One region of the Kineococcus sp. AC630 genome, then DNA from elsewhere that is predicted to be linked to it. Evidence: riboswitches for the same ligand, from Rfam matches in the RefSeq annotation. Region 1 holds a riboswitch; each other region holds the start of a gene.
What was found. A riboswitch is a leader RNA that binds a small molecule or an ion and turns the genes downstream of it on or off. The one in region 1 is predicted to bind S-adenosylmethionine.

Region 2: it holds a riboswitch for S-adenosylmethionine, as region 1 does, so the genes downstream of both, AC0I8G_RS11410 (ABC transporter substrate-binding protein) here and sfnG (dimethylsulfone monooxygenase SfnG) in region 1, are expected to answer to the same signal.
Region 3: it holds a riboswitch for S-adenosylmethionine, as region 1 does, so the genes downstream of both, AC0I8G_RS20385 (O-acetylhomoserine aminocarboxypropyltransferase/cysteine synthase family protein) here and sfnG (dimethylsulfone monooxygenase SfnG) in region 1, are expected to answer to the same signal.
Region 4: it holds a riboswitch for S-adenosylmethionine, as region 1 does, so the genes downstream of both, AC0I8G_RS01230 (FAD/NAD(P)-binding protein) here and sfnG (dimethylsulfone monooxygenase SfnG) in region 1, are expected to answer to the same signal.

The regions. Positions count from the first base shown of each region.
Region 1 covers NZ_CEEDMJ010000002.1:189,304-194,551, reverse strand. The annotation lists gene AC0I8G_RS02875 (alpha/beta fold hydrolase) at 1-565, shown strand, start outside; gene sfnG (dimethylsulfone monooxygenase SfnG) at 590-1,735, opposite strand; SAM riboswitch class I at 1,745-1,828, opposite strand; SAM riboswitch class IV at 1,998-2,108, shown strand; gene AC0I8G_RS02865 (methionine ABC transporter ATP-binding protein) at 2,276-3,271, shown strand; gene AC0I8G_RS02860 (methionine ABC transporter permease) at 3,268-4,029, shown strand; gene AC0I8G_RS02855 (MetQ/NlpA family ABC transporter substrate-binding protein) at 4,019-4,933, shown strand; gene AC0I8G_RS02850 (DUF3017 domain-containing protein) at 5,021-5,248, opposite strand, start outside.
Region 2 covers NZ_CEEDMJ010000009.1:94,838-100,085, forward strand. The annotation lists gene AC0I8G_RS11405 (Rne/Rng family ribonuclease) at 1-2,276, opposite strand, end outside; SAM riboswitch class I at 2,659-2,748, shown strand; gene AC0I8G_RS11410 (ABC transporter substrate-binding protein) at 2,979-4,355, shown strand; gene AC0I8G_RS11415 (carbohydrate ABC transporter permease) at 4,352-5,248, shown strand, end outside.
Region 3 covers NZ_CEEDMJ010000021.1:59,337-64,584, reverse strand. The annotation lists gene AC0I8G_RS20395 (class I SAM-dependent methyltransferase) at 1-110, opposite strand, end outside; gene AC0I8G_RS20390 (NtaA/DmoA family FMN-dependent monooxygenase) at 121-1,440, opposite strand; SAM riboswitch class I at 1,514-1,600, shown strand; gene AC0I8G_RS20385 (O-acetylhomoserine aminocarboxypropyltransferase/cysteine synthase family protein) at 1,727-3,052, shown strand; gene AC0I8G_RS20380 (LLM class flavin-dependent oxidoreductase) at 3,054-4,364, shown strand; gene AC0I8G_RS20375 (alpha/beta hydrolase) at 4,361-4,888, opposite strand; gene AC0I8G_RS20370 (antibiotic biosynthesis monooxygenase family protein) at 4,899-5,204, opposite strand; gene AC0I8G_RS20365 (ABC transporter permease) at 5,223-5,248, opposite strand, start outside.
Region 4 covers NZ_CEEDMJ010000001.1:256,382-261,629, forward strand. The annotation lists gene AC0I8G_RS01210 (hypothetical protein) at 1-18, opposite strand, end outside; gene AC0I8G_RS01215 (LLM class flavin-dependent oxidoreductase) at 96-1,139, shown strand; gene AC0I8G_RS01220 (NtaA/DmoA family FMN-dependent monooxygenase) at 1,148-2,467, shown strand; gene AC0I8G_RS01225 (ATP-grasp domain-containing protein) at 2,451-3,377, opposite strand; SAM riboswitch class I at 3,441-3,535, shown strand; gene AC0I8G_RS01230 (FAD/NAD(P)-binding protein) at 3,700-5,248, shown strand, end outside.

The sequences.
Region 1 (5,248 bases):
CGACTTCTCCGCGGAGCACGGCCACCTGCTGAGCGGCGTCGTGTACTGCGGCACCTCGGGGTTGCGCGAGAACACGGTCGAGCTGCACCGCCGACTGGGCGGGCTCGTCGCGGACGGGCGCGCCGCGGAGGTGCGGCCCGAACTGGTGGGCGAACTGCTCGAGGGCTTCACGGCGCGCTACCCGACGGTCCGCTCGGCGAACGACTGGATCGCGCTGGACCCCGACGTCGTCCGTGACCACGGGGCGGACCCGTTCAACAACTTCACGAGGCCGCCGACCGTCCAGGCCCTGCACGACTTCACGTCGCTGTGGATCGACGTCCACTCCCGCGAGTGGGCGCAGCGGGTGCCGACCGGCGTGCCGGTGTACGTCATCGCCGGCGACCAGGATCCCGTCGGCAACTACGGCGAGGGGCCGTACCAGGCCGCGAACTGGCTGGCCGAGACCGGTCACACGGTCACGACCCGGCTCTACACCGGCTACCGCCACGAGATCCACAACGAGCCCGACCTGCGCGCAGAGGTCGAGGACGGCGTCGCGGCCTTCCTGGTGGCGCAGCTCTGAGGCGCCCGGTTCCGGGGCGCAGCGTCAGGCGGGGACCGGGGTGGTCGCCGCGACGACGGCCTCGTCGAGTTCCGCGCCGAGGTCCAGGTCCTCGCCCGCGACGAGGCGGGCCTCGAGTTCGCGCACCTTCGGGATGACGAGCTCACCGAACGCCTCGACCTCCTCCTTGACGTGCAGGAAGCCGAGCAGCAGCAGGTCCACCCCGACGAGGCGGTAGGCCAGGATGCGGCGGGCGACCTCGTCGGGCGTCCCGACGAGGCCGGTGCGGAAACCGTCGTTGTACTGGACGAGGTCGCGGAACTCGCTGTCGGCCCACATGCCCTTGCCGTCCCTGGTGGAGTTCCCGGCCTCCTGGACGGCGGCGCCGAAACCTTCGACCTTGGTGCGGTCGGCCTTGGCGATGATCTCCTCGAGGACGGCCTCGGCCTCGTCGCGGGTGTCGCGGACGACGGCGAAACCGTTGAGGCCGAACCGCACCAAGCGGCCGTTGCCGGCGGCGAGGGCGCTGACCTCGCGCACCCCGGCGGCGGCGGCGGCGATCGACTTGCCGTTCATGAAGTACCAGTCGCTGACCCGGCCGGCCATCGCCTGCGCGGCCGTCGAGTTGCCGCCCTGGAACAGTTCCGGCTGCACCTTGGGCTGCGGGCGGAAGGTGATGTCCTCGGCGTTGAAGAACTCACCCTGCTGGCTGTAACCGTCCTCGGTCCACACCCCGCGCAGCAGGGCGATGAACTCCTCCGACTGGCGGTAGCGGTCGTCGTGCTCGTGCCAGGTGACCCCGAGCTGGGTCGCCTCGTTCTTGAACCAGCCGGAGACGACGTTCAGCGCGAGGCGGTTGTCGGTGAGTTCCTGGGTGGTCGCGGCGAACTTCGCGAGGACCCCGGGGTGCCAGAAGAAGGGGTGCACCGCGGCGATGACCTTGAGCTTCTGCGTCGCCAGCAGCAGGGCGAGGGAGAACGACGTCGACTCGTGCTGCGCGTCCGCCCCGTAGGAGGCGAGGTAGCGGACCTGGGTCAGGGCGTACTCGAAACCGACGCGTTCGGCGGCCTGGGCGACGGCGACGTTGTAGGCCGGGTCGTGGCTGGTGCGCTGCTCGATCGTGGAGACGACCAGGCCGCCCGACACGTTCGGGACCCAGTAGGCGAACTTCAGGGGCTCGTTCACGGACATGGTGGTGCTCCTCCATCGGTCCTGGCGGTAGCACCCGGGCTCGGGTTGCTGCGGCGTCGTCGAGCCAGATCTCTCGGCCGCTCTGGATGGTCCTGCGAACTGTAACGCCTCGTCGGCGGCCCCGCAGCGACTCGGGTCGGCCCGGCACCGGAGGGGTCCGGCGCAAGCCGTTGCGCACGAACGATTTCGAAGCCGGGTGCGGATATCCGGTACCTTCCCGAACCGCTTGACGGACCCCGGTTCGGCTGTCACTGTCGAATCAGGTCATGAGTGCCAGCGCGAAGCCCCGGCTCGCTGGTCGGCAACCCTCCTTCCGTCGTGGGGTGCTCCGGGTGATGACCCGACCCGCGGGTGTCGCGGGTAAGGACGTTGAAGGAGACGCACGTGTCCCACCAGACCTGTCGACGCTGAGCGTCCGCACTCCCTGCTGAACACCCCGGGCCACCCCGTCCGGCGGTCCCCCCTGCGCCGGTCCGCCCGACGCTCCCCCGCCGCGCCCTCGCGCGCCCCACGCCGCCCTGGAGACGACGTGATCGAGCCATGATCGAGCTGAGACAGCTCACCAAGACCTACGGGAGCACCACCGTCCTGGACCGCCTCGACCTGCTCGTCCCCGCCGGCAGCATCACCGCCGTCGTCGGGCCGAGCGGGGCCGGCAAGAGCACCCTCGCCCAGTGCGTGACCCTGCTGACCCGGCCCACGTCGGGTTCCGTGCTCGTCGGCGGCCAGGACCTCACCCACCTCGGGGAGGGACGGCTGCGCGAAGCCCGTCGCCGCATCGGCACGATCTTCCAGTCCGACGGGCTGCAGACCCGGCGCACCGCCGCCCAGAACGTCGAACTCCCGTTGCGCTACCTCGGGGTCGTCCCCCGCGAGCGGCGCGCCCGGGTCGCCGAGCTGCTGGAACGGGTGGGTCTGGCCGACCTGGCCGGGCGCTACCCGCACGAGCTCTCCGGCGGGCAGCGCCAGCGCGTCGGGATCGCCCGCGCCCTGGCTCTGCGTCCGAGCGTGCTGCTCTCCGACGAGGCGACCTCCGGGCTGGACCCGCGCTCGACGGCCTCGATCGTGGCGCTGCTGCGCGAACTGCGCGACGACCTCGGGCTGTCCATCCTGTTCATCACCCACGAGATGGACACGGTCGTCGAGGTCGCGGACTCCGTGGCCCGACTCGAGCACGGCCGCATCGTCGAGTCGGCGCTCCTGCTGGACGTCCTGCGCGACCCGGGGTCGCCGGTCGGGGCCGCGCTGCTGCCCCGACGGGCGGTCGCCACCGATCCCCGGCTCGTCACCTGGACGGTGCACTACCGCGGCGACGACGTGCCGGCGGACTGGCTGACCAGCACGGCCCGCGAACTCGGCCACGACCTCGCCCTGCTCGGCGCCTCCGTGAGTGCCGTCACGGGGCGGACCGTCGGGCACGCCACCCTCGGCGTCCCGGACTCGGTGGACCCCGCGCTGCTGATCGCCGCCCTCGAGCGACGGGGGCTGCACGCCCGCGCCGCCGAGGTGCCCTCGACCCTGGAGCTGGTCCCGTGAGCCCCGCCGCCCTCCCGCTGGCCTCGAACCTGGACACGCCCCTGCCAGAGATCCCGGCGCTCGTCCTGCCCGCCCTCGGCGACACGCTGCTGATGGTCGGCATCGTCATGGCCCTGGTCGTGCTGCTCGGGGTCCCGCTGGGGGTCCTGCTGCACAACCTCGCCCCGGACGGGTTGCTGGAGAACCGCCCGGCCCACCGCGTCCTCGGCTGGGTGGTCAGCACCGGGCGGTCCCTGCCGTTCCTCGTGCTGATGGCGGCGCTCGTGCCGTTCACCCGGTTCGTCACGGGTACGAACATCGGCATCCGGGCGGCCGTCGTGCCCATGGTCCTGGCCGGCACCGCGTTCTTCGCCCGCATCGTGGAGAACTCGCTGCGCTCGGTACCCCCGTCGGTGGTCGCCGTCGCGAAGGCCTCGGGAGCCTCTCCGCTGCAGGTCATCACGAGCGTGCAACTCTCCGAGGCGCTGCCCTCGATCATCGGCGGCCTCACCATCAACACCATCGCGATGATCGAGTACTCGGCCATCGCCGGGACGATCGGCGCCCCCGGGGTCGGCTACCTCGCCATCACCTACGGGTACCAGCGCTTCGACCACGCCGTGATGATCGCGACCATCGTCGTCCTCGTCGCCCTGGTCGCCTCCGTGCAACTCCTCGGTGACGCCCTGGCCCGCCTCGCGGACCCGCGGACCCGTCGCCGCAGCGCCACCCCCACGAACTCCCCCACCGCAGACCTGGAGAACTCCCTTGTCCACTGAGACCCGCCCCGACGCCAAACCCGCCGACGACCACGGTTTCGAGGTCCGCCGCCGACGCCTGTGGCCGTTCGTGGCCGGCGGTGCCGTCGTCCTGCTCGGGATCGCCGCCGCGGTCGTCGTGCCCCGTCTCGGCGGTGAGGACACCGCCAACACCCAGGCCGGCGCCACCCTCTACGTCGCGACCGCCGAGGGCAACGCCCGCGAGGAGGCCCTCATCGACTACATCGCGAAGGACGTCGCTCCCGCGCACGGCATCCACGTCGAGTTCAAGGCGCTGGCCGACAGCAACACCATCAACCGCGCGGTGAACGACGGCGAGGTCGCGGGCACGATCTACCAGCACAAGCTGTGGCTGGGTCAGGTCCTGCAGGCCAACCCGGGGTTCCAGGAGACCGCGGCGACGCCGGTCTTCCGGTGGGGTTTCGGCCTGTGGTCCTCGAAGTGGAAGACGCCGGCGGAGATCCCGCAGGGCGGCACGATCTCGTTGTACTCCGACCCGGCGAACGAGTCGCAGGGGTTGTTCGTCCTGGAGAAGGCGGGGCTCATCACCCTCAAGCCCGGGACGGACATCGGGACGGCGACCGTCGACGACATCGCCGAGAACCCCAAGGGCCTGCAGTTCACGCTGCTGGACTTCGGCGCGCAGTCCCGTGCGCTGCCCGACCTCGACGCCGCCGTCGGCTACACCGAGTACTACCTCGCGGCCAAGATCCCGATCGAGCAGCAGATCTTCGCCCCCGCCGCCCCGGACGAGTTCGCGGGTCAGCTCACGGTGGGCACGAAGTGGATCGACACCGACAACGTCAAGGCGCTCATCGCGACGTTCCAGGACCCGAAGGTCCAGGAGTACCTCTCGAACGACGCCGACGTGAAGGGTGTCCTGCTGCCCCTCGACGCCAGCTGAGGCAGACCCACAGCGGTGATGCACCCTTGCGGCGACACGCCGACGGCCACCGCCTGGACGTGGGCGTGTCGACGCGAGGCTGCAGAACTACTGCGGGGTCGGCACCAGTCCGGCCAGCACGAGGCAGGCCACCGCCAGCACCAGCAGGATGGCGACGTCCACCGGGCGGGAGCGGACCGCGAGCGATCCGGCCACCCGCACCGGTAGGACGAGGCGCAGCACGGCGGCGACCGCGAGGTCGGCGCCGAGCAGCATCCCGCCCGACGTCGGCCCCGCGAGCAGGGTCAGCCCCAGGGCCAGCACGACCCCGCCGAC
Region 2 (5,248 bases), on a different contig from region 1:
ACCAGGGAACCGCCCGAGGGCAGCCAGACCTTGCGGCCCAGCGCCTTCTGCAGCTGCTCGTCGATGCGGTGGTGGGCGAAGACGTCCTCGCTCCCCTCCCAGCGCACGAGCCGGTCAGCGAGGTCGGGGGCCACGTCGTCGACGTAGTCGCGCACCGTCTCCCACGCCTCGTCACCGGACACGACGAGTTGGGTGAAGTCCTCGTTGAAGACGTCGCGCACGACACGGACGGTGAGGTCCGGCTCACCGTGCAGCAGGATCGGCGAGTTCTTGCTGGACGCCTTGGCCTCGATGGCCTCCCAGGTGGCCTGCAACCGCTGCACGTCCGCGGCCAGCTCCTCCTCGGCCACACCCTCGGCGGCCGTGCGCACGATGACGCCGGCTCCCTCCGGGACGACCTGCTTGAGGACCTTCTTCAACCGCGCGCGCTCGGTGTCGGGCAGCTTGCGGGAGATGCCCGTCATCGACCCGCGGGGGACGTAGACGAGGTAGCGACCGGGCAGCGAGACCTGGCTGGTGAGTCGCGCACCCTTGTGCCCGACCGGGTCCTTGGTGACCTGGACCAGGACGGAGTCGCCGGACTTCAGCGCCGCCTCGATCCGGCGAGGCTGCCCCTCGAGCCCGGCGGCGTCCCAGTTGACCTCACCGGCGTACAGCACGGCGTTGCGGCCCTTGCCGACGTCGATGAACGCGGCCTCCATGCTGGGCAGCACGTTCTGCACGCGGCCCAGGTACACGTTGCCGACCATCGTGGTCTGCGCTGACTTCGCACCGTAGTGCTCGACGAGGATCCCGTCCTCGAGGACGCCGATCTGGGTCTTGTCGTCCTGCTGACGCACGACCATCACGCGTTCGACGGACTCGCGGCGGGCCAGGAACTCGGCCTCGGTGAGGATCGTGCGCTTGCGGCCCTGCTCACGGCCCTCGCGGCGGCGCACCTTCTTGGCCTCGAGACGCGTCGAGCCCTTGAGCGCGGTGATCTCGTCCTCGCCGGTGCCACCGGTCGTGACCGCGGCGCGGGGGCGACGCGGCTCCCGGACCCGGGTGACGGTGTTCGGCGGGTCGTCGGGCGAGACGTCCTCGGACTCCGCGGAACCGCTGCGACGGCGACGGCGGCGACGGCGACGCGAGGAGCCGTTCGACTCCTCGCCGTCGTCGTCCTGCTCGGTCTCGTCCTCGGGGTCCTCGCTTTGGTCCTCGGAGTCGGTCTCGGGAACGTCCTCGTCGTCCGCGCCGGTCTCGCCCGACTCGTCCTCGACGTCACCGTCGACGGGGGTGCGGCTGCGGCGACCGCGGCCACCTCGGCGGCGACGCCGACGCGGCGCTCCGCCGTCCTCGTCGTCGTCGTGGTCGTCGTCGCCCGCGTCACCCTGGTCATCGACCTGGTCGTTCTCGTCACCGGTCCGGTCGAGGACGTCGTCCACCTCGACGTCGGCCTCGCCATCCTCCTCGCCGTCGAAGGCGAAGGCGTCCTGGTCGCTGACGGGGGGCGGGCCGGCGGGTGCGGAGGCGCGTCGACTGCGACGCACGGGCTCCTCGTCGACGGGGGCCTGGAAGAAGAGGGCGGTGGCGCGGGCGGCCGCGTCGGCGGCACGCTCACCCTCGCTGGGGGCACGTCGTCCCTGGGCGAACCCGGCGGCTCGCAGCAGGACCGGGTCGTCCATGAGGTCGGGGTCCTCCGCCACCGGGGTGACGGGGGCTTCGACGGGGGCCTCCTCCACCGGGACGTCCTGCGCGAGCGCAGCGGCCTCGACGGGCTCCTCCTCGACGGGGACGGCCGGCGCCACGGGCGCGGCGGCCGTCTTGCGGCTGCGGCGACGACGCGCGGGAGCCGCGGCCGGGGCCTCGGTGGGGGCCTCCGCATCGGTCTCCACGGCGGCCGGTTCGACGGCGGGCTCGGGGGTGGGTTCCGGGGTGACCTCGACCTGGGGGGTCACCTCCGCCACGGGTTCCACGACGGGTTCAGCGGCCACCTCGGCCGGGGTCGCGACCTTGCGGGTCGCCCGACGCGCACGACGACGCGGGGGCGCCTCGGTCTCCACGACAGGCTCGGGCGCCGGCGCCACGACGGGCTCCGGCTCCGCCGCCACGACAGGCTCGGGCGTCGGTTCCACCACGGCGGGGGTGACGGGGCCGGCCGCGGCGCTGGTGTCGCCGGACACGTCGACGTGGGCCGGCGGACCGGCGGGTCGACTCGCGGCACGGCGCCTGCGGGGCCGCGTCGTCGCCGCGCCCTCGGCTGCTGCTGCGTCGTTCTCTTCGGGTGTGGTGCTCACGGGTGCTCCGCTCGCCCGCAGCGCCCGCTCCACCGGTGAACCCACGGCCGCGCGAGCGTCCTGGTCGGAATCGCCGGGTGGGTCGTCCCGCACCCGACGGAAGTCCTCTGTGTGCACCGACGGGTTCGCGCTCTTCGCGTGCTCCGTCCGTGCCGCCGGCGGTCGACGTCCGGCGTGTGGCCCGGGGCGCCTGCGAGGTCCTTCCACTGGACCGCGGCGCTCCCCGGAGCCCGCGCGCAGGGCGACGGTCTCGACAGCGGGCCGGGCGCCCGGTGTAGGGAACGCTCGACCACTGTCAGTGTCGCACAGCTCGCCACAACGGGTCCGGGCCGTCCGCGGCAACCGTCGCCAAGGGGGCCGGCGGTCCGCTAGTCTCCGATCAACACCATCCAGAGTGGCCGAGAGACCTGGCTCGACGACGCCACAGCAACCACCGCGCAGCGGCAGGTGCTCCCGCCAGGGGCGATGGAGGAAACAGCGTGATCAGCCGTACCCGCTCGACCCTGACCCGGCGCTTCCACGTCGACTTCTCGCGCACCGCCTCCACGGCGTGTCGCCAGGGCGCCCCGATGCGCCGGGGGACGCCGCGCGCGGTCTGAGCACCGCCGCCGCATCCCCGCAGCACCTCGCTCGACCTCCTCCCCCGCGCCCTCGCGCACCCCGACGGACGGTCACCGTCCGCCTACCCCCCGGAGCACACCCATGTCCGCGCCCCGTCGCACCCTCCTGCCCGCCAGCACCTCCCGACTCCTCGCGTCCCGCCGGCGGGTCCTCTCCGGAGCCCTCGGCCTCGGCGCGCTCGCCGGCACCGGCACGCTGGCCGCCTGCGGTGACGAGAGCACCTCCTCGGGCCTGAGCGCCGGGAAGGCCGTCGACCTCAAGGGGGCGACGATCAAGCTGATGGTGAACCAGCCGCACGTGCTGGCCTTCACGGACCTGCTCGGCAAGAAGTTCGCGGCGGAGTTCGGCGGGAAGCTCGAGGTCACGGCGATCCCCTACGACCAGCTCACGAGCAAGCAGATCCTGGACGTGCAGGGCGGCGACGGGGAGTTCGACGTCTTCGACTACTTCTACTTCGGCCTCGGCCAGCTCGTCGACGCCGGCGCCCTGGTCGACCTCACGGACTGGATCGGCGCGAACACCGACATCGCGACCGACGACTTCCTGCCCTCGATCTACGACCCGTACACCCTGATCGACGGCAAGCGCTACGGCCTGCCCTTCGACGGCGATACCCACGTCCTCTACTACAACACCGAGGTCTTCGAGAAGTACGGCGTCGAACCCCCGAAGACCTGGGACGACTACGACGCGGTCGCCGCGAAGATCACCCAGGACTCCGGCGGCAGCGTCTACGGCGCGATCGTCGAGGGTCAGCAGGTCCCGATGATCCTGGGTTGCTCCTTCATCAACCGCCTCGCTGGCTACGGCGGCACGCTCGTCGGCTCCGACAGCAAGGCCGCGTTCCACGGGGCGGAGGGGCTGGCCGCGCTGCAGCACCTCATCGACGTCTCCCCCGCGGCCCTGCCGACGCCGCTGCAGACCGGCTTCGACCAGGCCAACTCCGCCTTCCTCTCCGGTCAGGGCGCGATGCTCGACACCTGGACCGACCTCGGGCTGAAGGCGCAGGACCCGACCGGCTCGAAGATCGTCGACAAGTGGGGCGTGGTCACGCTCCCCGTGGGCGGGAAGAACACGACGGCGCGCACCGCGCTGGACGCCGGGTTCGGCCTGGGCGTCTCGAGCGCCTCCCAGCAGATCGACAAGTCCGCCGCCTTCGTGAAGTGGGCGACGAACCAGGAGAACAACCTGCTGCTCGCCTCCACCGCGGGTTCCGGGATCGACCCGGCGCGCAAGACCGTCCTGGACTCCACCGACTACGCCACGGCCGCGGGCATCGCGACCGACGTCATCCGCGAGGGTCTCGACGGTGACCCGCTGGCCTGGCCGAGCCAGGCCGGTGCGCCGAAGGCGTTGCAGGACCTCGTCGACCAGCTGGCGCTCGCCATCCAGGGGTCCACGGAACCGCAGGCCGCGCTCGACAAGGCCGCCGAGAGCTGGGAGAAGGAACTCGGATGAGCCAGCTCCTCGACGGGCAGCGGACCGTGCCCGGGCCGCGGCGGGGTCGCCGCGATCCTGCGACCCGGCGCGCGGTCCCCGGCCGGCACCGGCCGGGGCACGTCTCGACGTGGCTGGCCGCGCCCAGCCTCGCGGGGCTGGCGCTCGTGCTCGTCTACCCGACGGTGTTCGTCGTGGCGTTGGCCTTCACGAAGTCGTCGCTGGGCAAACCCCTGCAGCACTTCACGGGTCTCGACAACTTCGTCGACGCCTGGGAGTCGCTGGCCTTCGCGGGCTCGCTGGTCCGTTCCGTGGTCTTCGCCGTCGTGGCCGCCCTGGTCGCGACGGGCCTCGGGATCCTCCTCGCCCTGTTGCTGCACGCGCGGGGAACCCGGTTCGGCGCCGTCGGGACGATCCTCCTGCTGCCCCTGGTCACGCCGCCCGTCATGGTCGGGGTGGCCTGGAAGCTCATGCTCGCCCCGGTCGGGGGCGCGTTCGGCGGGTTGTTCTCGGCGATCGGCTTCCCCGGCGCGAACCCGTTGGGCGACAGCGTGGGGGCCTTCGCCGCGTTGATCGTCATGCACGTCTGGCAGTGGACGCCCCTGGTGACCCTGCTGGTCTTCGCGGCCCTGCTGGGGGTCCCCGAGGAACTCCGCGAGGCAGCCTCCCTCGACGGCGCCGGTGCGTTCCGCACGTTCACCTCGGTGGTCTGGCCGGTCGTCGCCCCCAACGTCCTCTCGGTCCTGCTGCTGGAACTCGTCATCGGGTTGAAGGTCTTCGACCTGGTGACCGTGGTGACCCAGGGCGGGCCCGGGGTCTCCACCATCGTCAGCAGCTTCGAGATCTTCCGGACGGGCATGCGCGGCAGCTACGAGATCGGGACGGCCGCCGCCGAGACGCTGGTCTTCGGCCTG
Region 3 (5,248 bases), on a different contig from region 1:
TCGACGAACTCCCGGCCGTACCGGCCGTGACCCGTGGTGGCCCGCTGCAGGGCGAGCCCCTCGATCCCGAGCAGGACGGCGAGCGGGTGTTCGTGGACGGCGTCGGCCATGGCAGGCCTCTCAGGCGTAGCGACTCGGCGGGACGGGCAGCCCCATGTTCTCGCGCAGGGTCGCCGCGGGCAGTTCCGGCGGCAGCGCACCACGTCGCACGAGCAGCGGCACCACCTGCCCGACGAACTCCTCGAGCCCCGCGGGGACGGAGGAGAACGCGAGGGTGAAACCGTCGGCGGCGCCGTTCTCGAAGCGTTCCACCATCCAGTCCGCGACCTGCTCGGGCGTCCCGGGCAGGAACCGGCGGCGGAGCATCGTCCGGTACAGGTCGCGCAGCGTGAACCGCTCCGGGTCCGACTGCCGCTCCATGAGCTTGCGGACCCCCTCGAACACCGTCTGCACCTGGTTCGACCCGCCGCTGAAGTCGAACTCGAACCGTTCGTCGAGGGGGTGGCCCGAGAGGTCGACCCCGAGGTGGTGGGAGAGCCAGTCGAGGCTGAGGCGGTCCGGGGTCAGCGCCTCGATCTCGTCCACCCGTTCGAGAGCGCGTTCCGGCGTCTCGCCGAGGACGGGGGAGAGGGCGGGGAGGACCTTGAGGTGGGCGGGGTCGCGGCCGTTGTCCGCGGCGCGGCGCTTGTAGTCGTCGGCGAGCTTCCGAGCACCCTCCAGCGGGGCGCTGCCGGGGACGAAGACCGCCTCGGCGTGCTTCCCGGCCAACCGGCGGCCGTCCTCGGAGGAACCGGCCTGGAACAGCACCGGGTGGCCCTGCGGCGGGCGGGGCAGGTTCAGCGGACCGCGGACGCGGAAGAACTCACCCTCGTGGTCGAGGACGTGCATCCCCGCCGGGTCGGCGTAGCGGCCCGAGGGGACGTCGGGCCGGATCGCGTCGTCGTCCCAGCTGTCCCACAGGCCCTGCACGACGTCGACGTACTCGCCCGCCCGGCGGTAGCGCGCGGCGTGGTCCAGGTTCACGTCGAGACCGAAGTTGCGCGCCTCCTCGTCGCTGGCCGAGGTCACCAGGTTCCACCCGGCCCGCCCGGAGCTCAGGAAGTCCAGCGAACCGACCTGACGGGCGGTGTGGAAGGGCTGGTTCCACGTCGTGGAGACGGTGGCGACCAGCCCGATGCGTTCCGTGCTGCGGGTGAGCGCGCCCAGGAGCCCGAAGGGTTCCGGGCGGACGTTGGCGACGTGCTCGACCCCGGAGGGGAAGCGGTCCCACACGTAGAGCTCGTCGGCGTAGAACAACGCCGTGAACCCGCCGCGCTCCGCGGTGCGGGCGAAGTCCTCGTAGTAGCCGTGGGTGAGGTAGTCGTCCGGGCGCCCGCCCGGGAGCCGCCAGCTCGTGAGGTGCTCGCCCCCGGGGTAGAAGAGCATCGCGGTGAGGATCACGAGCGGGCACGCTACCTCCGCTGCGACCGGGTGAAGCGCTTGACACGGGGCCCGCGGTCACCGTTCACTGGAGGAGCCATCCAGAGCGGCCGAGAGACCTGGCTCGTCGACGCCGCAGCAACCGCCTTCGGGTAGGTGCTTCCGCCAGGACCGATGGGAGAAGCTCCGTGCCTGAACACCGCCTGACGCGCCGTCTCGTCATCGACCTCCTGCGCAGCGCCGGGATGACCTGTCGGGCCTGAACGCCCGCCAGGTCCCCCGTTCACGCTCCCGGAAGGTCCCGTCGATGTCGCACGTCCCGTTCCCGCACGGTTTCGCCACCCAGCAGGTCCACGCCGGTTCCTCGCCCGACCCCGCGACCGGTTCCCGCGTCACCCCCGTCCACCTGACCGCCGGTTTCGTCTTCGACGACTTCGAGCAGGCGCGTGCCCGCTTCGCCGGTGAGGACGACGGCTACGTCTACACCCGGATGGCCAACCCCACGACGACGGCGCTCGAGCAGCGCCTCGCCGTCCTCGAGCACGGCAGCGACGCGATCGTCGTCGGCACCGGCCAGGCCGCGATCACGGTGGCCCTGCTCGGCGTCCTCGGCGCCGGCGACCACGTCGTCGCCGCGGGGGACCTCTACGAGGGATCCCGCGGCCTGCTCGTCGACAACTTCGGCCGGCTCGGGATCACCGTCGACTTCGTCGCCGACAGCACCGATCCTGCGGCCTGGGAGGCGGCGGTGCGCCCCGAGACCCGGGTGTTCTTCGCCGAGTCGATCGCGAACCCGAAGAACGTCGTCCTCGACGTGCCCGCCGTCGCCGCCGTGGCCCACCGGCACGGCATCCCGCTCGTCGTCGACAACACCTTCGCCACGCCCTACCTGCTGCGCCCCCTCGACCACGGTGCCGACGTCGTCGTGCACTCCGCGAGCAAGTTCCTCGCCGGGCACGGGGCGGCCCTGGGCGGCGCGATCGTCACGGGCGGTTCGTTCGACTGGAGCGGGTTCGACCACCTGACCGCTCCGGCGAACGTCCTCGGCGGGGTCAGCTGGGTCGAGGCGCACGGGTCGCGACGGGCCTACGTCGAGCACACCCGGGCCGTCGTCGCCTCGCGGTTCGGGCCGACGATCTCCCCGTTCAACGCGTTCCTGGTCCAGCAGGGCCTGGAGACCCTGTCGTTGCGGGTGGCGCGGCAGACGTCGACGGCCCTGGAACTCGCCCGCTGGTTGGCGGCGCGTCCGGAGGTCGTGAGCGTCGACCACGCGGGACTCCCCGGCCACGGGACCTCCGCGGTCGCGCAGCGGTTGCTGCCGCGGGGCAGCGGCGCGGTGTTCTCCTTCACCCTCGAGGGTGGACGGGCTGCGGCGCAACGCTTCGTCGACGCCGTCGAGCTGTTCACCCGGATGACCCACGTCGGCGACGTCCGCTCGCTGGTCATCCACCCGGGGAGCACGACGCACGCCCACCGCACCGAGGCCGAACGCCTCGCCGCCGGGATCTGGCCGGGACTGGTGCGGCTCTCGATCGGGCTGGAGGAACCCGAGGACCTGCTCGCCGACCTGGAGCTCGCCCTCGCCGCCACGGTCCCCACCGCGGTTCCGGCCGAGCTCCCCGTGGCGGTCTGAGGTGACGCGCCTGCAGCACTTAGGGTACTTCTTCTCCCGGGGTTTCGGCCCGCAGGGCTGGGGCCGGGACTACCAGGCGTGGAACGACGACTGGACGCGTCCCGACCTCTACGCCCACGCGGTCCGTGACCTCGAACGCGCGGGTTTCGACCTCGTGGTCATCGAGGACGCGATCTCGCTCGGCAACCCCGACACCCTCGACCTGCGGGTCCGCGCCGCCTACGGCGGGCCCAAGCACGACCCGCTGCTGCTCGCCCCGTACCTGTTCGCGGCGACCCGGCACCTCGGCGTCGTCCCCACGATCAACGCGGGGATCACCCCGCCCTACCTCGCCGCCCGGCAGGCCGCAACGCTGCAGCACCTCTCCGGCGACCGGTTCGGGATCAACCTGGTCACCGACGTCGGCAGCGCCCGCCACGTCGGGCTCGAACCCGTCGCGCACGACGTCGCCTACGACCGCGCCGAGGAGTGGATCGACGTCGTCCGCCGGTTGTGGCACAGCTGGGACGCGGACGCCCTCGTCGCGGACGCCGAGACCGGGCACTTCGCCGACGGGGCGAAGATCGACGCCTTCCAGCACCGGGGTGAGCACTTCCGCCTCGACGGACCGCTCAACGCGCTGCCCTTCGACGGCGGGGACCCGGTGGTCGTCTCGCCCGGGGGTTCCGCGCGCGGCCTGGGTTTCGCCGGGTCGCGTTCCGACGTGCAGCTGGCGCTGGCGCCGCTGCAGGTCGAGGAGGTGCGGGCCTACCGGACGAAGGTGCTGGCGGCGGCCGCGCTCGCCGGTCGCAAACCCGCGGACGTCCGCGTGCTGTTCGTCGTCAAACCGGAACTCCTCGCCAGCCGGGAGGAGGCCGACCGGGTCGTCGCCGCCTCCCGGCACGCCTCCGACGCCGTCCTGCACGAGGTGGCGCTCGCCTGGTCCAGCGACCTCGAGACCGACCTCACGGCACTCCCGCTGGACGCGCCGATCGATCCCGCGGTGTTCGGCGACCACGTCTCGCTCGGCACCCTCACCGCGTTGCGCGGGGACACCCCGGACGCCCCGCTGCGGGAACTGCTGGCCCGCAAGGCCCGCAAGGGGCGTCTCGGCGATCGCAGCGGACTGGTCGGGACGGCGGAGGAGTTCGCCGACCTCGTCGAGGAGTTCGGTGCGGACGCCGACAACGACGGGTTCCTGCTCTCCGGGGACCTGCACCCGGTGACGTTGCACCGGTTCCTGGACGACCTCGTCCCGGTGCTGCGCCGGCGGGGGATCCTGCGCAGCGGGTACGGCGGCGGCGGGTTGCGGGGCAACCTCTTCGAGTTCTAGCCCAGGAACTCGCGCACCCCGGCGCGCAAGCGGTCCAGGGCGTCGGCGGTCGCCGTGGGATCCCCCGGGAACTCCAGGGAGTGGTCGGCGCCGACGAACTCGAGGACCTCGCGGTCGCTCTCGTGGGCCAGGGTCCGGTTCCACGACGGGTCGGCCGTCCCGCCGACGAGCAGGGTGTTCGCGTGCGAGCGGGCGGCGGCGAGCCCCACCGCCGGTTCGTCGAGCAACGGCGTCAGCCAGATGCCCGCGAGCGCGAGGTCCGCGGCCACGGGCAGGGCCAGCGTGGTCAGCGACTTCGCGACGACGAAGTTCGGGCGGAGGTCGTGCAGCAGGGCCCGCACCAGGTCGGGGGTGTCCGCGGCGGTGGGGGCGGGACCGTCCCAGGAGAGGGTCAGCACCCGGTGCCCGGCGGCGAGCAGTTCGTCGCGGACCACCCGCAGGACGGGCTGGTCGGCGTCGTAGCCGCGCCCCGGCAGCACCAGCGTGGGTGCTCCCGGGGCGTGGCCCGCGGAGTCGATCCTCATCGGTCCGGGATCAGCTCGGGTCGGCGCCGAGGACGACCTCGAACTCCAGGAGCGAGGCGCCGGTGGCGACCGGCTTGGCCCGCTCGCCCGCGTGGGCGGCCTGCGCGCCCCCGCCGGCCCAGGCCTGGAACGCCTCCTCCGTCTCCCACTTCGTGTAGACGAAGTAGCGGGTCTCCCCCGAGACGGGGCGCAGGAGTTCGAAACCGAGGAACCCGGGGGTTCCCTCGACCGCACCCATCCGGGCGCCGAACCGGCGCTCCAGCTCGGGCCCGCCACCCTCGGGGACCTCGATCGCGTTGATCTTCACGACAGCCATGCCGACAGCGTCTCAGGGTCAGTCGGCGATGGCGGCGACCGGGG
Region 4 (5,248 bases), on a different contig from region 1:
TCGTACCCGGTCACGCATGGTCGCCTCCTCGTCGATCGGTGGAGAGCACTGTGACACAGACGGCGGCTGCCGTACCCACCACTCAGGAGATTTCCATGCCGACCCCCTTCCACGTGTTCCTCGACGTCGACGGCGGCGGGTGGCACCCCGCGGCCTGGCGCCGCTCCCGGGTCTCCCCCGACGCCGTGTTCTCCCCCGCGCGGTTGAAGGAGTTCGCCGTCACCGCGCAGGCCCAGGGCCTCACGGGACTCACCTTCGAGGACTCCACGCTGCCGGACCCCCGCAACCCCCGCGGGCACCTGGACGCGGTGCAGCGGGCGGCCTTCCTCGCCGGGACCACCGACACGATCGGTCTGCTGCCGGTCGCCGCGACCACCTACTCCGAACCGTTCCACGTGGCGGCGCAGATCGCGTCGCTGGACCACTCCAGCGCCGGCCGCGCCGGCTGGATCGCGACGACGTCCACCCCCGCCGTGGCCCGGACGGTGGACCTCCCCGTGCTCGACGACCCGCAGGCGGAACTCACCGACGTGGTCGGGGCCGTGCGGAGGTTGTGGGACTCCTGGGAGGACGACGCGGTGGTCCGCGACGTCGCCACGGGACGCTACGTCGACCGCGACCGGTTGCACCACGTCGACGTCGTCGCCACCAACTTCTCGGTCAAGGGCCCGCTCACCGTGCCCCGTCCCCCGCAGGGGCAGCCGGTCGTGGCCGCCCACGAACGCGACCTCCTCGACCCGGACGTGGTCGACGTCGTCCTCACGGGCAACGAGCGGACCCGGCGCAGCGCCGGTGGTCCGCTGGTCGTGCTCGAGGTCGAGTTCGCCCTCGACACCGCGGCCGCCTCGGGTGCGCAGCGGGTCGAGGCGCTCGACGCCGACGCCCCGGCCCCCGTACGGGACCGGCTGCGCTGGGCGGGGTCCGGTGAGGGCTTCGCGCGGTACCTCGCCGGTCTCGCGGGTTCCGTCGACGGTGTCCGGCTGCACGCCGCCGTCCTCGACGAGGACCTCCGCACGCTGCTGCGCACCACCTTCCCCGCCCTGCGCGTCGCCCGGCTGCTGCAACCACCCGCCGCCGGTGCGACCTTGCGCACCACCCTCGGCCGTCCCCGGCCGGTCAACCAGTTCGCGACGGCCTGAGGAGTCCCGTGACCGACCTGCGCTACCCCAACGCCGTCGTCCACTTCGGTGTCTTCTTCCAGGGCGTCAACCACAGCACCATCTGGTCGGACCCCCGCAGCGGATCCCAGATGCACCACTCGACCTTCACGCAGTTGATCCGGACCGCCGAACGCGGACTGTTCGACGCGTTCTTCCTCGGCGAGGGTCTCCGCCTGCGCGAACAGCGGGGCAGGATCCACGACCTCGACGTCGTCGGGCGACCCGACGCGTTGACCGAACTCGCCACGCTGGCGGGTCTGACCGACCGCATCGGTCTGGTCGCCACCCAGAACACCACCTACAACGACCCCGCCGACCTGGCCCGCCGCCTCGCGTCCCTGGACGTCCTCTCCGGTGGTCGCGCCGCGTGGAACGTCGTCACGACGGACAACGCCTGGACCGGGGCGAACTTCCGCCGGGGCGGCTACCTCGACCACGCCGACCGCTACGAGCGGGCCGAACGCTTCGTGAACCTGGCCCGACGGGTCTGGGACAGCTGGGACGGGTCGGAGTTCGCCCCCGTGGACTCCGACGACCGCTTCTTCGACGTCGAGATCGCCCCCACCGTCCCCCGCAGCCCGCAGGGTCATCCCGTGATCTTCCAGGCGGGCGACTCACCCACCGGCCGCGACTTCGCCGCCCGCTCGGCCGACGTGATCTTCTCCGCGCACGGGAGCGACCGCCACGACGCGCTGGCGTTCGCCGACGACGTCCGCCGCCGCGTCGTGGCGGCGGGTCGCCCCGAGGACGACGTCCTCACCTTCCCGGGGACCCAGATCGTCGTCGCCGACACCGAGGGCGAGGTGGAGGAGAAGGCCCGTTGGGTCCTGGAGCAGCAGGTGACCCCCGCGACCGCGCTCTCGCTGGTGGGTCAGGTGTGGGGCGAGGACCTGTCGGGCCACGACCCCGACGGCCCGTTGCCCGCGCACGACCCCGTCATCGCGGACATCGACGGGACCCGGGGCGCCGCGCGACAGGGTCACGACCCCCGGGCGATCGCCCAGGAGTGGCGCCGGGTGGCGGAGGAGAACAAGTTCTCGCTGCGCGAACTCGTGCTGCACACCTCGACCCGGCGCGGTTTCGCCGGTACGGCCTCGCAGTTGGCCGACGAGCTGACCCTCTGGGTGCGCAGCGGCGCCAGCAGCGGGTTCAACATCACGCCGTTCCTCGTCCCCAGCGGCCTGGACGACGTCGTGGACCAGCTCGTCCCGGCCCTGCAGGAACGGGGCGCCTACCCGACCGCGTACGTCGGGACCACGCTGCGCGAGCACCTGGGTCTGCGACCTCCGCTCACGCGTCGCCGCTGAGGAGCCCGCCGAGGTAGCGGGCGATGGCGCCGGGACCCGACACGGGGGCGACGGCCTCGACCGCGGGGTTGTAGTTCGTGTTGGTGTTGATGTCGTAGGTGACCGTCCGCCCGTCCGCCGTCTCGAGGAACTCGATGCCGGCGATCTCGATGCCGGCCGTCCGCAGCAGTTCCTCGTAGCGGCGGACGAGCGGGTGGTCTCCGGTGATCTCCGTCCGCAGCGCGAACGGGACCACGCCCGGCACCTCGCACGCGTCGGCGGGGCACAGTTCGAAGCTGCCCGCGGAGGTGTCCACGCGCACCGCGTAGACGAAGCGCCCGCCCACGAACTCGGCCCGGGTGACGAACGGTTCGGCCGAGCGGAGGAACTCCTGGAGCAGGGTGATCCCGTCGACCGGTTCCTCGAACTCCGGCGAGGCGACGTGGGCGTCGAAGTCCTCGTGGGAGTCGAAGCGCCGGACGCCGAGGCCCTTGCCGCCCTGGTTGTGCTTGGTGATGAACGGCACCTGCAGTTCCCGGGAGCGTGCCGCCAGGTCCCCTCGGCCGAAGACGGCCACGGTCCGGGGTACGTCGAACCCGTTGCGGCGCAACAGCGCGTGCTGGGCGACCTTGCTCACCTCGAGCTCGACGACGTGGGTCCCCCCGACGACCCGGCGGCCCCAGCCCTCGAGCCAGGCGAAGAGGGCCCGGGTGAACTCCTTGGTCTGCCCGTGACCGCGGGTGTGCGCGGACGCACTGAGCCGCGACCAGTAGACGCCCGGGGCCGGTTCGGCGTCGAGGTCCAGGGACCCGTCGGTCAGCAGGACCTCCTCGAAGGGGACGCCCTCGGCGCGCAGGGCGGCCTCGAAGGGCGGGAACCACTCGGGGTTCTCGTGCACCACGTGGACGCGCGGCTCGGTCGGGATGGTCATGCGTTTCCTCCTGGGTTCGTGACGGAGTTTGGCAACCGGTCTCCTCGTACGATAGTTTCACACCGTCCATCCAGAGCGACCGAGAGACCTGGCTCGTCGACGTCGCAGCAACCCCCTGAACCTTCAGACGCGGGTGCTTCCGCCAGGACCGATGGGAGTTCGCGCCGTGAAGGTACCCGAGAAGCGCTTCACACGTCGTCGCCACGTCGACCTCGGTCGACTGCAGTCCGCGGTGTGCGCGGGATCCTGATCCCCCGTCCGCTGCGGTGATCCCGCGGACGGAACCCGGCGTCGTCGTCGACGTGACCATCGGAGTTCCCCCGTGCCCTTCCCCACCCCCACCCGCGTCCGCAGCCTGTGCGTCGTCGGCGCGGGTCCTCGCACCCTCGTCCTGCTGCAACGCCTCGGTGCGCACGCCGGCCCCGAGGACCTCGACGTGCACGTCGTCGATCCCTTCGACTCCGGCGCCGGTCGCACCTGGCGGGAGGCCCAGGACCCCCTGCTGTGGATGAACTCCCGGGCCGCCGACATCACGGTGCTCCCGGACGACTCCGTCACCGGGCTGACCGGACCCGTCACCCGGGGGCCGTCGCTGGCGGACTGGATCCGGGAGAACCGGGCCGGACTGGTCCACGACGCCGCGGCCGCCGGTGAGGACCTGCTGCGCGAGGAGGTCCTGCGCAGCGGGCCGGGTTCCTTCGTCTCCCGCCGGCTCGCGAGCCGCTACCTCGGTGCGGCGTGGCGACGCACGCTCGACGGCCTGCCCCCGAACCTGCGGGTCCACCGCCACGCGCGCACGGTCCTCGACGTCCTCGACGGGGACGACGCGGACGACGGACGTCAGCGGGTGCAGCTCGCCGGCCCCGGGGAACCGCTGACCGTCGACGTCGTGCTGCTCGTCCAGGGACACCTGGACGTCCGCCCGGGTCCCCGCGAGCGGAAGCTGGAGACGTTCGCCCGCAGCCACGGTCTCGCCTACGTCCGTCCCGGCTACACGACCGACCAGGACCTGGACGTGCTGCGCCCGGGCGCCGACGTCGTCGTCGTGGGGATGGGTCTCGCCTTCGTCGACCTGGTGGTGCTGCTCACCGAGGGCCGCGGGGGCCGGTTCGAGGAACTCCCCGACGGCCACCTCCGGTACCACCCCAGCGGAGCGGAACCGCGCCTCTTCGCCGGTTCGCGTCGGGGGGTTCCCTACCGCTCGAAGATCGGGTACCCGGCGCCGACGGGCCTGGGTCTGCCCCACCACTACAGCGCGAGGGTCGTCGAGGAGCGGTTCGGGAGCGCGGAACTCGATCTGCGCTCGGACCTCTGGCCGTTGATCGTCAAGGAGATGGCCGGGGCGCACTACCGGGAACTGTTCCGCACCCACCGGGAACGGACCGTCCTGGCGCCCGCCGAGTTCGACGCCCGGTTCGCCGGGTCGCCCTGGGGCAGCGCGGAACTGGACCACCTGGTGGAACGCGCCGTGCCCGACCCGCGCGACCGGTTCGACGTGACCGCACTGGACCGGCCGCTCGAGGGCTGGTGGGGGACGTCGGGGGACGAGGTCCACGAACGCGTCCTGCGCCACCTCGAGGACGACCGGGAACGACGGGCCGACCCGGTGCACTCCCCGGACGCGGCCGTCCTGGCCGCGCTGCTGTCCGCGTACGTGGTGACCCTCGGCCTCCACTCCGCGGGCCGGTTGAACGCACGATCCACGGCGCTCGACCTCGACGGCTGGTGGCACGGGTTCTTCAGCTACGTGGCCAGCGGTCCCCCACCGGAGCGGTTGCGGCAGATGTCGGCCCTGGCCCGCGCGGGGGTCCTGAGGTTCCTCGGGGCCGACGTGCACGTCGAGCCGGACCCGGAGGCCGGCGTGTTCGTCG